One region of the Terribacillus jepli genome, then DNA from elsewhere that is predicted to be linked to it. Evidence: riboswitches for the same ligand, from Rfam matches in the RefSeq annotation. Region 1 holds a riboswitch; each other region holds the start of a gene.
What was found. A riboswitch is a leader RNA that binds a small molecule or an ion and turns the genes downstream of it on or off. The one in region 1 is predicted to bind S-adenosylmethionine.

Region 2: linked by a shared signal. The riboswitch ahead of AB1K91_RS08345 (LLM class flavin-dependent oxidoreductase) and the one ahead of AB1K91_RS02830 (methionine ABC transporter ATP-binding protein) in region 1 are both predicted to bind S-adenosylmethionine.
Region 3: linked by a shared signal. The riboswitch ahead of AB1K91_RS02265 (methionine ABC transporter ATP-binding protein) and the one ahead of AB1K91_RS02830 (methionine ABC transporter ATP-binding protein) in region 1 are both predicted to bind S-adenosylmethionine.

The regions. Positions count from the first base shown of each region.
Region 1 is NZ_JBFEGH010000002.1:89,339-94,642, reverse strand. It holds gene gcvH (glycine cleavage system protein GcvH) at 67-456, shown strand; gene AB1K91_RS02845 (toprim domain-containing protein) at 589-939, shown strand; gene AB1K91_RS02840 (thioredoxin family protein) at 1,018-1,257, shown strand; gene AB1K91_RS02835 (hypothetical protein) at 1,341-1,670, shown strand; SAM riboswitch class I at 1,731-1,832, shown strand; gene AB1K91_RS02830 (methionine ABC transporter ATP-binding protein) at 1,929-2,951, shown strand; gene AB1K91_RS02825 (methionine ABC transporter permease) at 2,944-3,612, shown strand; gene AB1K91_RS02820 (MetQ/NlpA family ABC transporter substrate-binding protein) at 3,628-4,455, shown strand; gene sufC (Fe-S cluster assembly ATPase SufC) at 4,686-5,304, shown strand, end outside.
Region 2 is NZ_JBFEGH010000006.1:18,633-23,936, reverse strand. It holds gene AB1K91_RS08360 (MetQ/NlpA family ABC transporter substrate-binding protein) at 1-709, opposite strand, end outside; gene AB1K91_RS08355 (methionine ABC transporter permease) at 730-1,389, opposite strand; gene AB1K91_RS08350 (methionine ABC transporter ATP-binding protein) at 1,361-2,392, opposite strand; gene AB1K91_RS08345 (LLM class flavin-dependent oxidoreductase) at 2,389-3,792, opposite strand; SAM riboswitch class I at 3,884-3,986, opposite strand; SAM riboswitch class I at 4,114-4,219, shown strand; gene AB1K91_RS08340 (acyl-CoA dehydrogenase family protein) at 4,293-5,304, shown strand, end outside.
Region 3 is NZ_JBFEGH010000001.1:454,570-459,873, forward strand. It holds gene AB1K91_RS02250 ((Fe-S)-binding protein) at 1-82, shown strand, start outside; gene AB1K91_RS02255 (LutB/LldF family L-lactate oxidation iron-sulfur protein) at 95-1,525, shown strand; gene AB1K91_RS02260 (LutC/YkgG family protein) at 1,522-2,229, shown strand; SAM riboswitch class I at 2,567-2,675, shown strand; gene AB1K91_RS02265 (methionine ABC transporter ATP-binding protein) at 2,755-3,780, shown strand; gene AB1K91_RS02270 (methionine ABC transporter permease) at 3,771-4,433, shown strand; gene AB1K91_RS02275 (MetQ/NlpA family ABC transporter substrate-binding protein) at 4,439-5,302, shown strand.

The DNA.
Region 1 (5,304 bases):
TTTATCTATTATTTCTTATAGTAAATATGTTAGCTATTCTTGTAGAAAATAGGTGGAGGAATTAAAATGAGCAACTTACCGAAAGATCTACGTTACACGGAAGAACATGAATGGATCAAAAAAGAAGAAGGCAACCAGTACCGGATCGGTATTACCGACTTCGCTCAGGATGAACTCGGGGATATCGTGTTCGTGGAACTTCCATCCGTTGGTGATGAATTGAAAGCGGACGAGCCATTTGGCAGTGTCGAATCTGTCAAGACAGTATCCGAGCTGTATGCTCCGATCAGCGGTAAAGTAGTGGCTGTGAACGAAGATTTGGATGACAGTCCCGAATTCGTGAATGAATCCCCATACGAGAAAGCATGGATGATCGTGGTGGAAACAGACGACGAAGCAGCTTATGAAAGCCTGCTTTCGGTTGAGGATTACGAAGGAAGAATCAAAGAGGATTAATTTTTGCTGCCCTTGTTGGCAAGGGCAGCGGTTTCCTTTCATATACTATGGCAAGCTTTATTGCTAAGCTGCCTTCATTCGGAGCGCGGGCAAGGAAGCAATCAAATATCGATCAGAATAGGTGATGCCAGTATGGGTGATGAACAAAAGGTCATTATCGTGGAAGGGCGCTCGGACAAAGAGCAGATTAAGAAAATCATCGATGAGGATGTGACGATCATCTGCACCAATGGTACATTGGGCATCGAGCGGCTGGAACAGCTGTTGTATGACTATGACTTGGATCACAAGCAAGTATATATCATGGTGGATGAGGACAGTGCTGGGCATAAGCTGAGGAAACAGCTGGCCCGAGAGCTTCCACATGCCCAGCATATCTACGTAGACAGAACCTATCGAGAGGTAGCGGCGACCCCGGCACCTGAATTGGCCACGGCCTTGCTTAGCAGAAGCATCATGGTGCATCCATTCTTCCTCGCCTGAAGAAAGAAGGGATGAATTATCAACGTCATCGAAAAAGAGGTCCAGGGAGTCATCGGGCAGGAACAGGCAAGGATATTTGTGCACACGCCGTTTTGCGGCACATGCCAGCTTGCCGAAAAAATGCTCCTGACAGTCGAGACTGTGACGGGCCAGGAATATTATCATAAACTGAACGCCTCTCTATTTCCTGATTTCATGCAGGAATATCAGATTGAAAGCGTCCCTTGTCTCATTATCTTCAAACAAGGAAAAGTTCAGGAAAAAATATATGCGTTTCATTCCGTCCAGCATATGCTGGCGAAAACGCTGGATGAATAAACAGCTTTCCAAATGGAAAGCTGTTTTTTCTTGCAGGAAATTTGGTGACTTGGAGCCAAATACAAAGCAAGGGGGGATGGAGCATGATCATCGAAGAATTGAAAAAGCTCAAGCAACAGATCGAAGCTAGGGAGGATCTGTTGCCTTTATGCAACGACAAACGGCTGAAGGTCTTCATTGAATGGGAAGATGACCATTTCGATTTGCATATTGATAGAAGCAGTCTGACGACACCAGCTTCAAAGCCTTATGGATTTTTGCATATTCGTACAGATGAACAGACACTTCATCAGCTCCTTGCCGGCGAGGTCCAGCTTCGCAGTATATGTAACAGGCAAGTTGTGGAAGGGGATTACCAGCATATTCTTCTTGTGGAAGCTCTCTTGTTTCTGGGAGCCGGAGCCAGACTGTAATATATGTTGACAGAACTTTGTACTAGTGCTAAACTCCTTTTTAGCAATCATATATAAAAACTCTTATCCAGAGTGGCGGAGGGACTGGCCCGATGAAGCCCGGCAACCACAGGTTTTCCTGTATGGTGCCAATTCCTGCAGGGAAACCTGTACAGATGAGAGAACAATTTTCGCACATAAAACCGCGTCTTTTTGTTCTCATGACAAAAAGACGCTTTTTTATATTTGCAGAGCAACACGAGGAAGGAGGAGCGGATATTGATCACCATCAAAAACCTCTCCAAAATATATCGCACAAAAAAACAGAATATTACAGCAGTCGATCAGCTTGACCTCACGATAGAGTCTGGTGAGATTTTCGGTGTGATCGGGTATAGCGGCGCTGGTAAAAGTACCTTCGTACGCTTGTTGAACCGTCTCGAAGAACCGACTGCCGGTGAAATAATCATCAATGGCAAGGACATCGTCAAACAGCATAAAAATGAACTCCGACTTGCCAGACAAGAAATAGGGATGATTTTTCAGCACTTCAATTTGCTGTGGTCCCGTACGGTACACCAGAACATCGCCTTTCCGTTGGAGATAGCAGGTGTGCCAAAGAAAGAAAGAAAAACCAAAGTCGATCGATTGATTGAACTGGTCGGATTGAAAGGACGCGAAAATGCCTATCCATCACAATTAAGCGGCGGACAGAAGCAGCGGGTCGGCATTGCAAGAGCGCTCGCTAACGATCCAAAAGTGCTGCTATGTGATGAAGCGACATCAGCATTGGACCCGGAAACGACAGATAGCATCCTTGATTTGCTGGTAGACATCAACAAACGGCTTGGTTTGACCATCGTAATGATTACGCACGAAATGAACGTAATCCGCAAAATCTGCCACCGTGTTGCCGTAATGGATACAGGCAAGGTCGTGGAAGCAGGCGACGCAGCGCATGTATTCCAAAATCCGCAGCAAGCGATCACGAAGCGCTTTGTTCAGCAGCTTGATGGAAGTGAGCAATATGAATCCTTATCGGCGGCCGCGCTGAAAGAAGGGTCAGGAACGATCGTGAAGCTTTCCTTCTCCGGCGAAAATGTCAACCAGACAGTTGTCAGCCATACTGCGAAACAATTCGATGTGGATATCAATATCCTTCAAGGGAATGTACTGCAGACACAAACCGGTGCAGTCGGAAGTCTGTTTTTGCAGCTTGTGGGCAGTGAAGCGGAAGTGGAGAAGGCACTGGACTTCATCCGCAGTGCAAATGTGAAAGCGGAGGTGCAGGAACTTGTTTGAGAAATGGTTTCCGAATGTAGATATAGCAGATTTGAACACAGCCATCTACGAGACATTCTATATGACGATCCTATCTTTGATCGGTACTTTCATCATCGGCATCATCCTTGGACTTTTACTTTATCTGACTAGTAAAGGGAAGCTGTGGGAAAACAAAATCGTCTATTGGATCGTGGCGGCGGTAGTCAACGTATTCCGTGCCATTCCATTCATCATCCTGATTTTGCTGCTGTTCCCATTCACCGATTTTATCGTCGGCACGATCCGCGGACCGGAGGCAGCATTGCCTGCACTTATCATCGGGTCTGCACCTTTCTATGCGCGGCTTGTGGAGATTGCGCTGAAAGAAGTGGACAACGGGGTAATTGAAGCTGCCAAGGCAATGGGTGCGAAAAACAGTACGATCATGTTCAAGGTATTGCTGAAAGAATCCATGCCGGCGCTTGTCTCAGGTATTACGGTAACAGCGATCGCCCTTATCGGATCTACAGCAGTAGCTGGTGTGATCGGCGCAGGCGGATTAGGCGATTTCGCTTACTTCTACGGTTTCCAGCGCCGGCAGTTCGATGTCGTATTCATCTGTACGCTATTGATTGTCATCGTGGTATTCGTCTTCCAATTTATTGGAGACTTGATTTCAAATAAATTAGATAAACGATAAAGGAGAGGGATTCAATTGAAAAAGGCATTATTAGTCATTTTATCGGCTGTTTTCATGGTATTCCTGGCAGCTTGCGGTTCTTCCGATAGCGGCTCAGGCGATGAAGAAACAACAACAATCAAAGTGGGCGCTTCCAGCACACCACACGCAGAAATTCTTGAAGAAGCAAAACCGCTTTTGGAAAAAGAAGGAGTCGATCTTGAAATTGAAGAGTATCAGGATTATGTCCTTCCCAACGACGATTTGGCCAATGGCGACCTGGACGCTAACTACTTCCAGCATATCCCTTACTTGGAGACTTCCAATGCAGATACTGGATATGATTTGATCAGCCTTGGCGGTGTTCACTTGGAACCAATGGGCGTTTACTCTAAAAACATCAAGAAAATCGATGATATCAAAGATGGCACAGAAGTACTCATGGGTCGTAACGTAGCCGAGCAAGGACGTGTGCTATCCATCTTCCAAGAAGAAGGTCTTATCAAGATCAAAGATGGCGTCGAGCCTGTTGATGCAACTTTCGATGATATCGCAGAAAATCCAAAGAACTTGAAGTTCAGCATGGAAGTTGATCCTGCCTTCTTGCCGGATACGTACGAATCCGAAGAAGACGCATTGGTCGTCATCAACACGAACTATGCTTTGCAGGCAAATCTTAAACCTTCCGAGGATGCATTGATTCTTGAAGGCACAGACTCTCCATATGCAAACATCGTTGCTGCTCGTGCCGAGGATAAAGATAACGAAGCATTGCAGAAATTGATGGACGTGCTTCATTCTGATGAGATCAAACAATTCATCGAAGAGAAGTACGATGGTTCCATTCTCCCTGTCGATGAATAAGAAAGACCATTCTCATGCCTTTGCTGGTATTCTCAGCAAAGGCATTATTTTTGGCTTGAAATGGAAGTGTGATACAATAGGACAAGACCATGTTAAAACTGTGTTTTTATCTAGTAAAAAAGTTGATAATGGTCGAACAATGCTTTAAGATTATAATGAGAATAAATTGATAATGTGTTTAAATAACATTATCGAAATTTATAAAATAGCAGCTATCGGAGGGTTAATAAATGGCAGGTTCAGTTCTAGAGATCAAAGACCTACATGTTTCGATTGAAGATAAGGAAATTCTTAAAGGTGTAAACCTTACGATAAAAAGCGGGGAATTCCATGCGGTAATGGGACCAAACGGTACTGGTAAATCCACATTGGCATCCGCAATCATGGGCCATCCAAAATACGAAGTGACAGGCGGAAGCATCACTTTGGACGGGGAAGATGTGTTGGAAATGGAAGTGGACGAGCGTGCTCGTGCCGGTCTATTCCTTGCAATGCAGTATCCAAGTGAAATCAGCGGTGTAACAAATGCCGACTTCCTTCGCTCCTCTATCAACGCCCGCCGCGAAGAAGGCGATGAGATTCCATTGATGAAATTCATCAAGGAAATGGACGAAGCGATGGACTTCCTTGAAATGGATAAGAACATGGCTCAGCGCTACTTAAACGAAGGTTTCTCCGGCGGTGAGAAAAAACGTAATGAAATCCTTCAGCTTCTTATGATGAAAGCTGAAATCGGTATCCTTGACGAGATCGACTCCGGTCTTGATATCGATGCACTGAAAGTTGTCGCAAAAGGTATCAACAAACTGCGCGACGAAAACTTCGGTTGCCTAATCATTACCCACTATC
Region 2 (5,304 bases), on a different contig from region 1:
CATCTTTGTTTTCAGTTGAGACGACAACTCGATTCTGGATATCCTCCGGTAATTCATCAAGTGCTAATGCTGTAGATAAATCGATTCCAGCAGATATAGCGAAGTTACCGTTGATAGCTGCCAAGTCTACAGATTCTAATGTTCGTGGCAGCTGAGCTGCTTCAACTGGTTCGAAGTTTAAATTCTTTGGATTGCTTGTGACGTCTTTTTCGGTTACGCGCAATGGATCGGCATTTTCATCAATTTCTATTAGACCGTTATCTCTTAGTACAGTCAGGCCTCGGCCAAGATTAGTCGGATCATTAGCCAGTGCAACTGTGCTTCCGTCTTTTATTTCATCAAGTGTTTCGAATTCGTTTGAATAGATGCCGATAGGTGCTGTTGGAACTGTGATAACGCTAGTCAGGTCCATATTATTTTCTTCGGCGAAGGCGTCCATATATACTTTATGCTGAAATAGATTGGCATCCAGTGAACCAGTTGCTAACGATTTGTTCGGCTGAACGTAGTCATTGAACTCCTTTACTTCTACCGTATAACCTTTATCCTCTAAATACGGCTTTACGCCTTTTTCAAGCATGTCGCTATAGGGGATTGTTGCGCCTAAAACGATTTGTTTATCAGACGAGGCACTGCTTTCTCCGGAACCACATCCTGCTAAAATTGCTGTAAAAATCGCCGCAAACAATACAAGAAGAGCTTTTTTCATTTTTCCAACCCCCTGAGAGTTCATCTTTTTGATACGACTCTTGCTACTAAATCACCTAAGTATTGCACAACTTGAACGAGTACGATCAACACAATAACGGTGGTGAACATAATTGTATTATCATAGCGATAATACCCATACCGTATAGCCAGATCACCGATTCCGCCTCCGCCTATTGTGCCGGCCATGGCAGAATACCCAATAAGACTGATAGCTGTTATCGTCAGTCCAGTTATTAAGCCAGGCTTTACTTCCGGGAGAATGATACTTTTGATAATCATCCACGGAGAAGCACCAACAGCAATAGCAGCTTCAATCACACCCTTGTCTATGTCCTTGGCAGAGGACTCTACGAGTCTTGCATAAAACGGGATGGCCGCAACAGATAAAGATACAGAGGCAGCTAAAGGACCAATCGTCGTATTAAGGAGAAATTGTGTGAACGGCAGTAAGAAGACGAGCAGAATCACAAAAGGAACGGATCGAATGAGATTGATAACCAGCCCTGCCACTCTTTTTACTAGTACGTTTTCCAAAAATAATCCGCGATCTGTTACAAATAACAAAATCCCAAAGGGCAATCCGATCAAGATCGCTACTGCCAAGGCGATAGAAACCATTAAGAGCGTCTCGAGAAATGCTTGGTTCAACTCAGGCAAGATGGCGATCACGCGATCCATCACTGAACACCTCCACCTTGCTTACTTTCTCTCTGAGATAAGCAATTGCTTTATTTACTTCCGCTTCATTTCCGTTCAATTCCATTACAAAAATCCCTAATGGCTTGCTTTGGATGTACTCTACTTTACCGTGCAGAATATTGCCGCGTATCTGAAAGGCCTGCAACATATCCGATACAACTGCTTCTGCAGCGATACTGCCTTTGAATTGCAGCCTGACCAACTTTCCGTTTATTTCTCCCAATAACTCTTCCGGAAGATCAAAATTAAGTACTGTCTGGATAAAAGATACGGTCAGGGGGTTAGCTGGGTCAGAGAAGATATCATAGGTGGAACCTTGCTCGACTACTTTCCCATCCTGCATCACTGCACAGCGGCTGCAGATTTCTTTTACAACCTCCATCTCGTGCGTGATGACAACGATGGTCAGGCCAAGTTCTTTGTTTATTTTCTTTAGTAAAGATAAAATTGATTTTGTCGTACCAGGATCCAATGCCGAAGTTGCTTCGTCGCACAAAAGAATTTTTGGCTGATTCGCAAGCGCACGAGCAATACTGACCCGCTGCTTCTGACCGCCGCTAAGCTGCGCTGGATACTGATCCTTTCGATCCTCCAGCCCCACCAGGGCAAGCAGCTCTTCTACTCGCTGCTTGATCTGCTTTTTGTCTGCTCCTGCAGCTCGTAATGCAAATGCCACATTTTCAAATACCGTCTTTGATGAGACGAGATGAAAACCTTGAAAAATCATCCCGATCGACTGTCTGGCTTTCCGCAGATCCTTTGGTGACAACTCGTGCAAATCAACTCCGTCGACAAAGACTTTTCCAGACGTTGGCTTTTCCAATAAATTAATGCACCGCAGCAGTGTACTCTTGCCAGCACCGCTGTACCCAACAATTCCAAATACTTCACCAGCTTCGACGGTTAGTGTCACATCGTCAACACCAATGATTTGCTTGCCCTTGCTGCTGTACTTCTTTGTAATGTTCTCCAGTTTTATCACCTTTCATCTCCCTCTCCTATCGGTATTTTCAGTGCTCTGTAGTTACTTGCAGGATGTCCAGACGGCAGTCTGCTTGATTCATAGTCAAACAATTTCTCTCTCAATGTTCCTGGTTTATAGGATTGTTTATATAGTCCGCGTTCTTGAAGAATCGGAATAACCAGATCAATAAAGGACTCCAGATCCCCTGGTGTAACAAGATGATTCAAATTAAACCCGTCCACTCCTGACTCTTCGAATTGAAGCTGAATTGCATCTGCCACCTCTACCGGATTCCCTACTATCAAACTCTCATCAGGTGTATCAAATCGCTTTAATGCTTCTCCTACTGTCAGTTGCCTGGATGCATCTTTCGTCAACGAGGCTGCCTTATAGTGACCTCCTTCTGTTGATTTGCCGTATGTAAACGGCTCGTCAGGATCTAGTTCTTCGTATTCAGCAATATCATAGCCGCTTGCACCAAATTGCGCCTTGGCTGCATCAGAGCTCCAATGACTCGTGTATTCCTGGTACTTGTGCTGCGCTTCTTCTGTTGTTTTCGCTACAATAACGCTTAGGAAGGAGAAGATTTTCAGATGATCTGGATTCCGTCCATGCTTAGCAGCCCTCTCCCTTATATCATCTGCATAATAACGGATGCGATCTGGGGTAGGACCTCCCACGAATACACATTCCGCATGCTTGGAAGCAAATTCCCGTCCGCGCTCAGATGTACCTGCTTGATAGATTACCGGAGTCCGTTGCGGAGAAGGCTCACTCAAATGCGGTCCCTCGACTTGGAAATAATGACCCTCATGATGTATTTCATGTACCTTTTCAGGGTCTATTAATACTTGGTTTTCCTGATCTTCCACAACTGCATCTTCCTCCCAGCTCCTTTCCCATAGCTTATAAGAAACGTCTAAGAATTCATCGGCAATCCCATACCGCTCATCGTGCTTGATCATGTCGGTCAAACCAAAATTGCGGGCAGCGTTTGGAAGATACGAGGTCACGACATTCCAAGCAACTCTCCCCTTTGTCAGATGATCCAATGTGGAAAAACGCCGAGCATTCCCAAATGGCGGTTCATATGTAGTGCTTACCGTGACCGCGAAACCTAAATTCTCTGTGACACTGGCCATCGCTGAAACCAATAAAGCAGGGTCGTTCAACGGAACCTGCAGGCCGTCCCGTATAGAAGGAGCTTTACTATTACGATAGACATCGTATACACCCAGAACATCTGCAAAGAAAATCGCATCGAACTTGCCGCGCTCCAATAGCTTCGCCAGATCAATCCAATAATCCAAATCCTTATATTGCCGATGCCGCTTACTCTCTGGGTGCTTCCATAACCCATGCGAATTGTGCATCGCACTATTCATATCAAATGCATTCAGAATGATTTGTTTTCCCACTTTTTATCCCTCCATTTTTACAAATAAAAGACCCCTTCTCGGATAAGAAGAGGTCTGGCTGAGCCGACGCAGGCGTACAACGTCCACTCTCTTCTCATCTTTCAAGCTAGTAGCTTGCTGGAATTGGCACAGTACTGCAGCAGTCTGTTGCCGAGGCTTCAAAGGGCCAGTCCCTCCACCTCTCTGGATAAGAAATGCTTATTGAATTAAAGCTCAATATACAGGACAGTCCTCTACCTGTCAATCGAGTTTTTGAAACTAATTTGATAATTGACAACATTCTGTTTAATGATTTATATTTATGCCGACAACCTAATGAATCACTTATCTAGAGTCAGGGTAGGAACTGGTCCTGCGACCCTGCAGCAACCGCTTTAACAAAGCAAGGTGCTAATTCCAGCAGACAGATATGTCTGAGAGATGAGAGAGAATATGTACATAAACGTATCCTCTTTCTCTTAGAAAGAGGTTTTTTATTTTATTGGATGAGGAGAATGAAGATGCGAGAGACTGCCGAAAAAACTGAATTGTTCGATCAAGTGAAACAGCAAGCAATAAAATTAGCTGCAATGTTTAAAGAACGTGCCGCCCATACTGATTCAACCGGTGAATTTCCGTACGAAAACTTCCAAGCTTTAAAAGAAAGCAACTTTTTGTCATTGACTGTCCCTCCAGAATATGGCGGCAAAGGATTGAATCTCTCAGAGTACTTACAGATCCAAGAAATACTTGCCCAAGGAGATGCTGCAACAGCCCTGTCATTCGGCTGGCAGCTTGGTGTCATTTTGGAAAATGCCGAAAACCGGAAGTGGGATGAACATAGCTTTCAAGATCTAAGCTATAAAATCGTGCACGATAAGATTCTGCTGAATTTAGCACAGACGGAAAACGCTACCGGCAGCCCTTCAAGAGGAGCGGCTCCTACCACTATCGCAAGTTCGGAAGGAACAAAATGGAAAATCAATGGACGCAAATCCTTTGCTTCGATAGCTGCAGCATTGGACTATAGCATTGTCACGGCGACGATTCACCCTTCCGGCAACAAAGGCTTCTTTTTGATTGATCATTCCTTGGAAGGTGTCGCTGTGGAGGAAACTTGGGACAGTATCGCGATGAGAGGCACAAGGAGTGACGACATCATATTGGATGATGTACTCGTGGATCAAGAGGCGCTGCTTGTGGAAGAAAACAAAGGTACAGTAACTCCAAGAGGCTGGTACTTGCAAATCGCAGCTGTTTATCTCGGTATTGCTGCAGCTGCAAGAGATTATACAATTCAGTTTGCATCCGAATTACGACCTGCTTCCTTGCCTGGTCCAATCAAGGAAGTCCCGGAGGTCAGAAGGAAAATCGGTGAAATAGAACTAGCTCTCTTCAATGCCAGGGAAGTTCTTTATGCGACCGCCAGGAAGTGGATCGATTACCCAGAAAAAAGATCCGCAATGAGTCCAGATCTGGCAGCCGCAAAACACATAGTCACGAATAATGCGAATCATGTTGTTGATCTTTGCA
Region 3 (5,304 bases), on a different contig from region 1:
GATGAACATCGGAGGCAGAATGCAGCGGCGCGGCAAACCAGTCAAAGTGATGCATATCGCTGAAGTGCTAAACAGTCGGTAAGGGGGAACAACCATGGCGATGAAGATAGGGAATGAGAAGTTCAAGGATAATGTGAATAAGCAAATGGAAGACACATTCATGCGCGGGGCAGTTGCCGGGGCTCAGGAGCGTCTTCGGACGAGAAGACTGGATGCAGCGGAAGAACTCGGGAACTGGGAAGAATGGCGATCTCACGGGGAAGAGATACGTCAGCACACACTTGATCATTTGGACTACTATTTGCAGGAGCTTTCCGAGAATCTGCAAAAACGAGGCGGTCATGTATTTTTTGCCGCCACTGCAGAAGAAGCGAATGACTATGTGAAAGATATCGTGAAAGAGAAACGGGCCAAGAAGATTTTGAAGGCCAAGTCGATGGTTACAGAAGAAATCGGCTTGAATGCTGTATTGGAGCAGGAAGGCTGTGATGTCATCGAGACAGACCTTGGCGAATATATCCTGCAGCTGGATGATCATGATCCGCCTTCGCATATCGTTACACCGGCACTCCATAAAAATAAAGAGCAAATCAAAGATGTCTTTACCGAGAAGCTGGAATACAAACTGACTTCCAAGCCAGAGGAACTGGCTCTGCATGCAAGGGAAAAGCTCCGTCAGGAATTCCTGCAGGCCGACATCGGCATTACAGGATGCAATTTTGCCATTGCCGAATCAGGTTCCGTCGGTTTGGTGACGAATGAAGGAAACGCTGGTATGGTATCCGATTTACCGGATACACAAATCTGTGTCATGGGGATGGAGCGGATCGTACCGACATTTGAAGAATTTGAGGTGCTTGTAGGACTGTTGACAAGGAGTGCTGTCGGGCAAAAGCTGACGAGCTACATTACCGCTTTGACAGGTCCGCGGACTGCAGGGGAAGTGGATGGACCATCCGAGTTCCATTTAGTCATCGTTGATAATGGGCGTTCCGGGATTCTTGGAACCGAATTCCAATCTGTCCTCCAATGTATCCGTTGTGCAGCTTGTATCAACGTTTGCCCGGTTTACCGCCACATCGGCGGACATTCCTATAATTCGATTTATCCTGGCCCGATCGGAGCCGTGCTGACTCCGCTGTTGGGTGGATATGATGATTTTAAAGAGCTGCCGTATGCTTCGACACTGTGTGCGGCTTGTACGGATGCTTGTCCGGTAAAAATCCCATTGCATCAGCTGCTTCATCGTCATCGACAAGTGATTGTGGAAAAGGAAGGACGGGCACCTATTTCGGAGAAGATGGCGATGAAAGCATTCGGGATAGGAGCTTCATCCAACCCGCTTTATGCAGCTGGATCAAAGATGGCAAGCTCGGTCATGAAGCCTTTTACAAAGGATGAGACCATTTCAAAAGGACCAGGTCCGTTGAAGGCTTGGACCGAAATCCGAGATTTTCCGGCTCCGAACAAAGAGCGTTTCCGCGATTGGTTCAAGCAGCATCAAAAGGAGAGTGGCAAAGCTTGATACAGAATAGGGAAGCATTCCTTGCAAATGTCGCCAGTCGTCTAAGCCGCACAAAGGTGCTGACAGAGCGGCCGGAACGGAATTGGAATTATCGTCCGCAAGATAAAACACTGACTGATAAAACCCAGGATGAACTAGTGGATATACTCCGCGATCAATGCCGGCTTATCCACACCGAGCTGATTGAGACTGATGCGGCTGCTTTGCCGAATGTATTGGCAGAAACCGTGGCTGTCTATGGCGGCGGCCCACTGGCCATTTGGCAGGATCCTCGCTACGAGGCATTCGGTTTGCGAGAAAAGCTTCAATCGTGGCCGAAACAAGGGATCGATGTACATGAATGGAACCCTTCCATCGGCTATGACAATATCAGTATTGTGGAAAAAGCCAATATCGGGATTACATTCAGCGACATCACGCTTGCGGAGTCAGGGACGGTTGTACTCTTTTCAGGGGAAGGCAAAGGCCGCACGGTGAGTTTGCTGCCAAATAAATATATCGCACTTATACCGAAAAGCACCATTGTCCCTCGCATGACCCAGGCAGCGCAGCAAATATCCAAACAAGTACAAAAAGGGGAATCCATCGCTTCCTGTATCAACTTCATCACCGGTCCAAGCAACTCGGCTGATATTGAAATGAACTTGGTTGTAGGGGTCCATGGTCCTGTGAAAGCAGCTTATATCGTGATAGATGATAAATAGGTGACGTTGTGAAAACGGCTGATTATGCCGTTTTTAACTAATGGGGTGGTACTTGATTCGAGCTGCAGCGTTCCAGCAAGAAAGAGCTTGGCGGAGTATTTCAGTGTATAGGAAAAACGCCATGATTACGCGTATATCCTGGTTGTTGTTTTAAACCACCAGGAGAGAAGGCTGCAGTTGAAAAGTACAAATAAGTGCAACATTCGTGCGTATTTGACCTTTTTGTTTCGTTTAGAAGCCATTTCGGAAGAGAATGATTATTTTAAAAAATAGATTGACATTCAATTGGAAAACCCATAACATGGTAATCAAATCTAACAACTACATACTTGATTTATTCTTATCCAGAGAGATCGAGGGATCAGGCCCTATGACGTCTCGGCAACGGGTTTATTACAAATACCGTGCCAATTCCTGCAAACACAGCTGTGTTTGGAAGATGAGAATGAGGAAGTTTCATATGGAAGCCCTCTTTTTCTGGATAAGGAAAAAGAGGGCTTTTTGTGTAGCAAGGGAGGAATAGTAATGATTACGTTCAGGAATGTATCAAAGACCTTCACAATTGGCAAACGGGAAGTACATGCTGTTCGAAATGTGAACCTGACGATAGAGCAGGGGGAGATCTTCGGTATCATCGGCTTTAGCGGAGCCGGTAAGAGTACATTGCTGAGATTGGTCAATGTGCTGGAAAATCCTACTGCTGGAGGTGTTGAGGTACAGGGAGTCGACTTAGCCAAACTTTCTCCGAGAGAAGTGCGGAAGGTGCGCAGGGGAATCGGGATGATTTTTCAAAATTTCAATCTGCTAACCTCGCGCACTGTCGCTGGAAATATAGCTTATCCTTTGAAACTGGCAAAAATGCCGCGACAAAAAATAAAAGAAAGGGTGGATGAACTGTTGCGGTTCGTCGGTCTTTCGGATAAAGCGAAGAATTATCCGGAGCAGTTGTCGGGAGGTCAGAAGCAGCGAGTGGGTATCGCCAGGGCATTGGCTACTTCACCAGATATTCTGATCTGTGATGAAGCAACCTCGGCACTCGATCCCGATACGACTGGGGATATTCTTCGGCTGCTAAAAAAAGTGAACAAGGAATTGGGTATTACGATTCTGCTGATAACCCACGAAATGCATGTGATCCAGGCAATCTGTGACAAGGTTGCTGTCATGGAGGATGGAGAAGTCATTGAAACAGGCGGTGTATTTGATACCTTCACAAGTCCCGTTCATCCGACGACAAGGCGTTTCATCCGTTCCATCCAGCAGGATCTGCCGTCCCCATCCTTATTGGAGGAGTGGCGTCATAAAGGAGGGGAAAAGCTGTACCGCATCATTTTCAAAGGAGAGGTGGCGAGCGATCCTGTCTTATCCCGGATAACGCGGAAACATGATATAGACGTGAATATCGTATATGGTTCCGTTCAGGAGATTCAAGCAAAATTCTACGGTAATTTGCTTGTGAGCTTTGAAGGTGTGGAAGAAAAAACAGCCAGGGCGGTGAAGGAATTGAATGACATTGTTCAAATCGAGGAGGTGGAAGTGGCATGGGCGTAGATTGGCAGACATTCTGGCCGCGTATTGTCGAAGCGACTGGCCAGACGATCCTGATGGTGGCTGTCACCTTGGTGATAGGATCTATATTCGGCATCATTATCGGACTTTTACTTTTTGTTACACGTAAAGGGAATATTATGGAAAATGCCTTTTTGTTTCAAATCATTAATTTCTTGATCAATATCATTCGGCCGATTCCATTCATCATCTTTTTAGTGGCGATCAGTCCGCTGACTAGAGAGGTGGTAGGTACGACGATCGGTACATGGGCTGCAATTTTCCCAATGAGCATTGCGGCAGCTTTCAGCATTGCACGTGTTGTCGAAAATAATTTCATCAGTATCGATCCCGGTGTCATCGAGGCTGCGAAAGCGATGGGTGCCAGTCCGATTCAAATTATTTATACCATCTTGATTCCAGAAGCATTAGGGCCGCTTGTACTTGGTTTGACGTTCATTACCATCAGCTTGATTGATTTCTCCGCGATGGCTGGGACTGTTGGCGGAGGAGGCCTTGGACATGTGGCGATGACTTATGGATATCAAAGATTCGATACAAGCGTCATGGTTGTCACCGTCGTTATTTTAATAGTGCTTGTCCAGCTTGCCCAGTGGATCGGCAATACACTATCAAGAAAAATATTAAGGAGATGAAGAAAATGAAAAAAGCACTGCTTGGAATTATTTCCTTCGCTTTTGTATTCATTCTTGCAGCTTGCGGGAGCAGTTCTGCAGACGGAAGCCAAACAGTAAAAATAGGTGTCACTGGGTCGGACGGCGATCAGTGGCCGATCTTGAAGGAGAAAGCAAAGGAAGAGGGTATCAATATTGAACTAGTTGAATTCTCGGATTATACTTTGCCGAACCAAGCATTGGCGAACGGAGAAATAGACATGAACTCTTTTCAGCATATCGCTTTCCTAAGTCAATATGCTAAAGAAAACGGTGATACGATTGTACCGATCGGCTCCACGGTAATAGCCCCAATCGGAGCTTATTCGGAGAAAATCGATAGCCTGGATGAGCTGAAGGAAGGCGATAAAGTGGCTATTCCGGATGACCCATCGAACCAGGCTAGATCGCTGCGGGCTTTGGAAACTGCTGGTGTCATTAAATTGGCCGATGATTTCGGTCAGTTCGGTGATCCTTCCAAGATTGTGGAGAATCCAAAGAATATCGAAATTGTGCCCGTTGTTGCCCAGCAAACACCACGTGTCTTGCCGGATGTGGCTGCATCCTTCATCAATAATGGCGTTGCAGGTCAAGCAGGCCTGAATCCGAAAGAAGATCCAATTTACCTTGAGAATGCCAATGATGACAGCATCACGCCGTTTGTGAATGTGTTTGCTGTAAATAAAGATGACGAAAACAATGAGACATACCAAAAAATAGTGGAGCTGTATCAGGATGAAGCAGTGAAGAAAGCAGTGGAAAGTGATACGAATGGCGGTTCCATCGTTGTAGATGTGCCGAAAGAAGAGCTTCAGAAGCATCTGAAAAGACTGCAAGAAGAGGAGGAATGAGC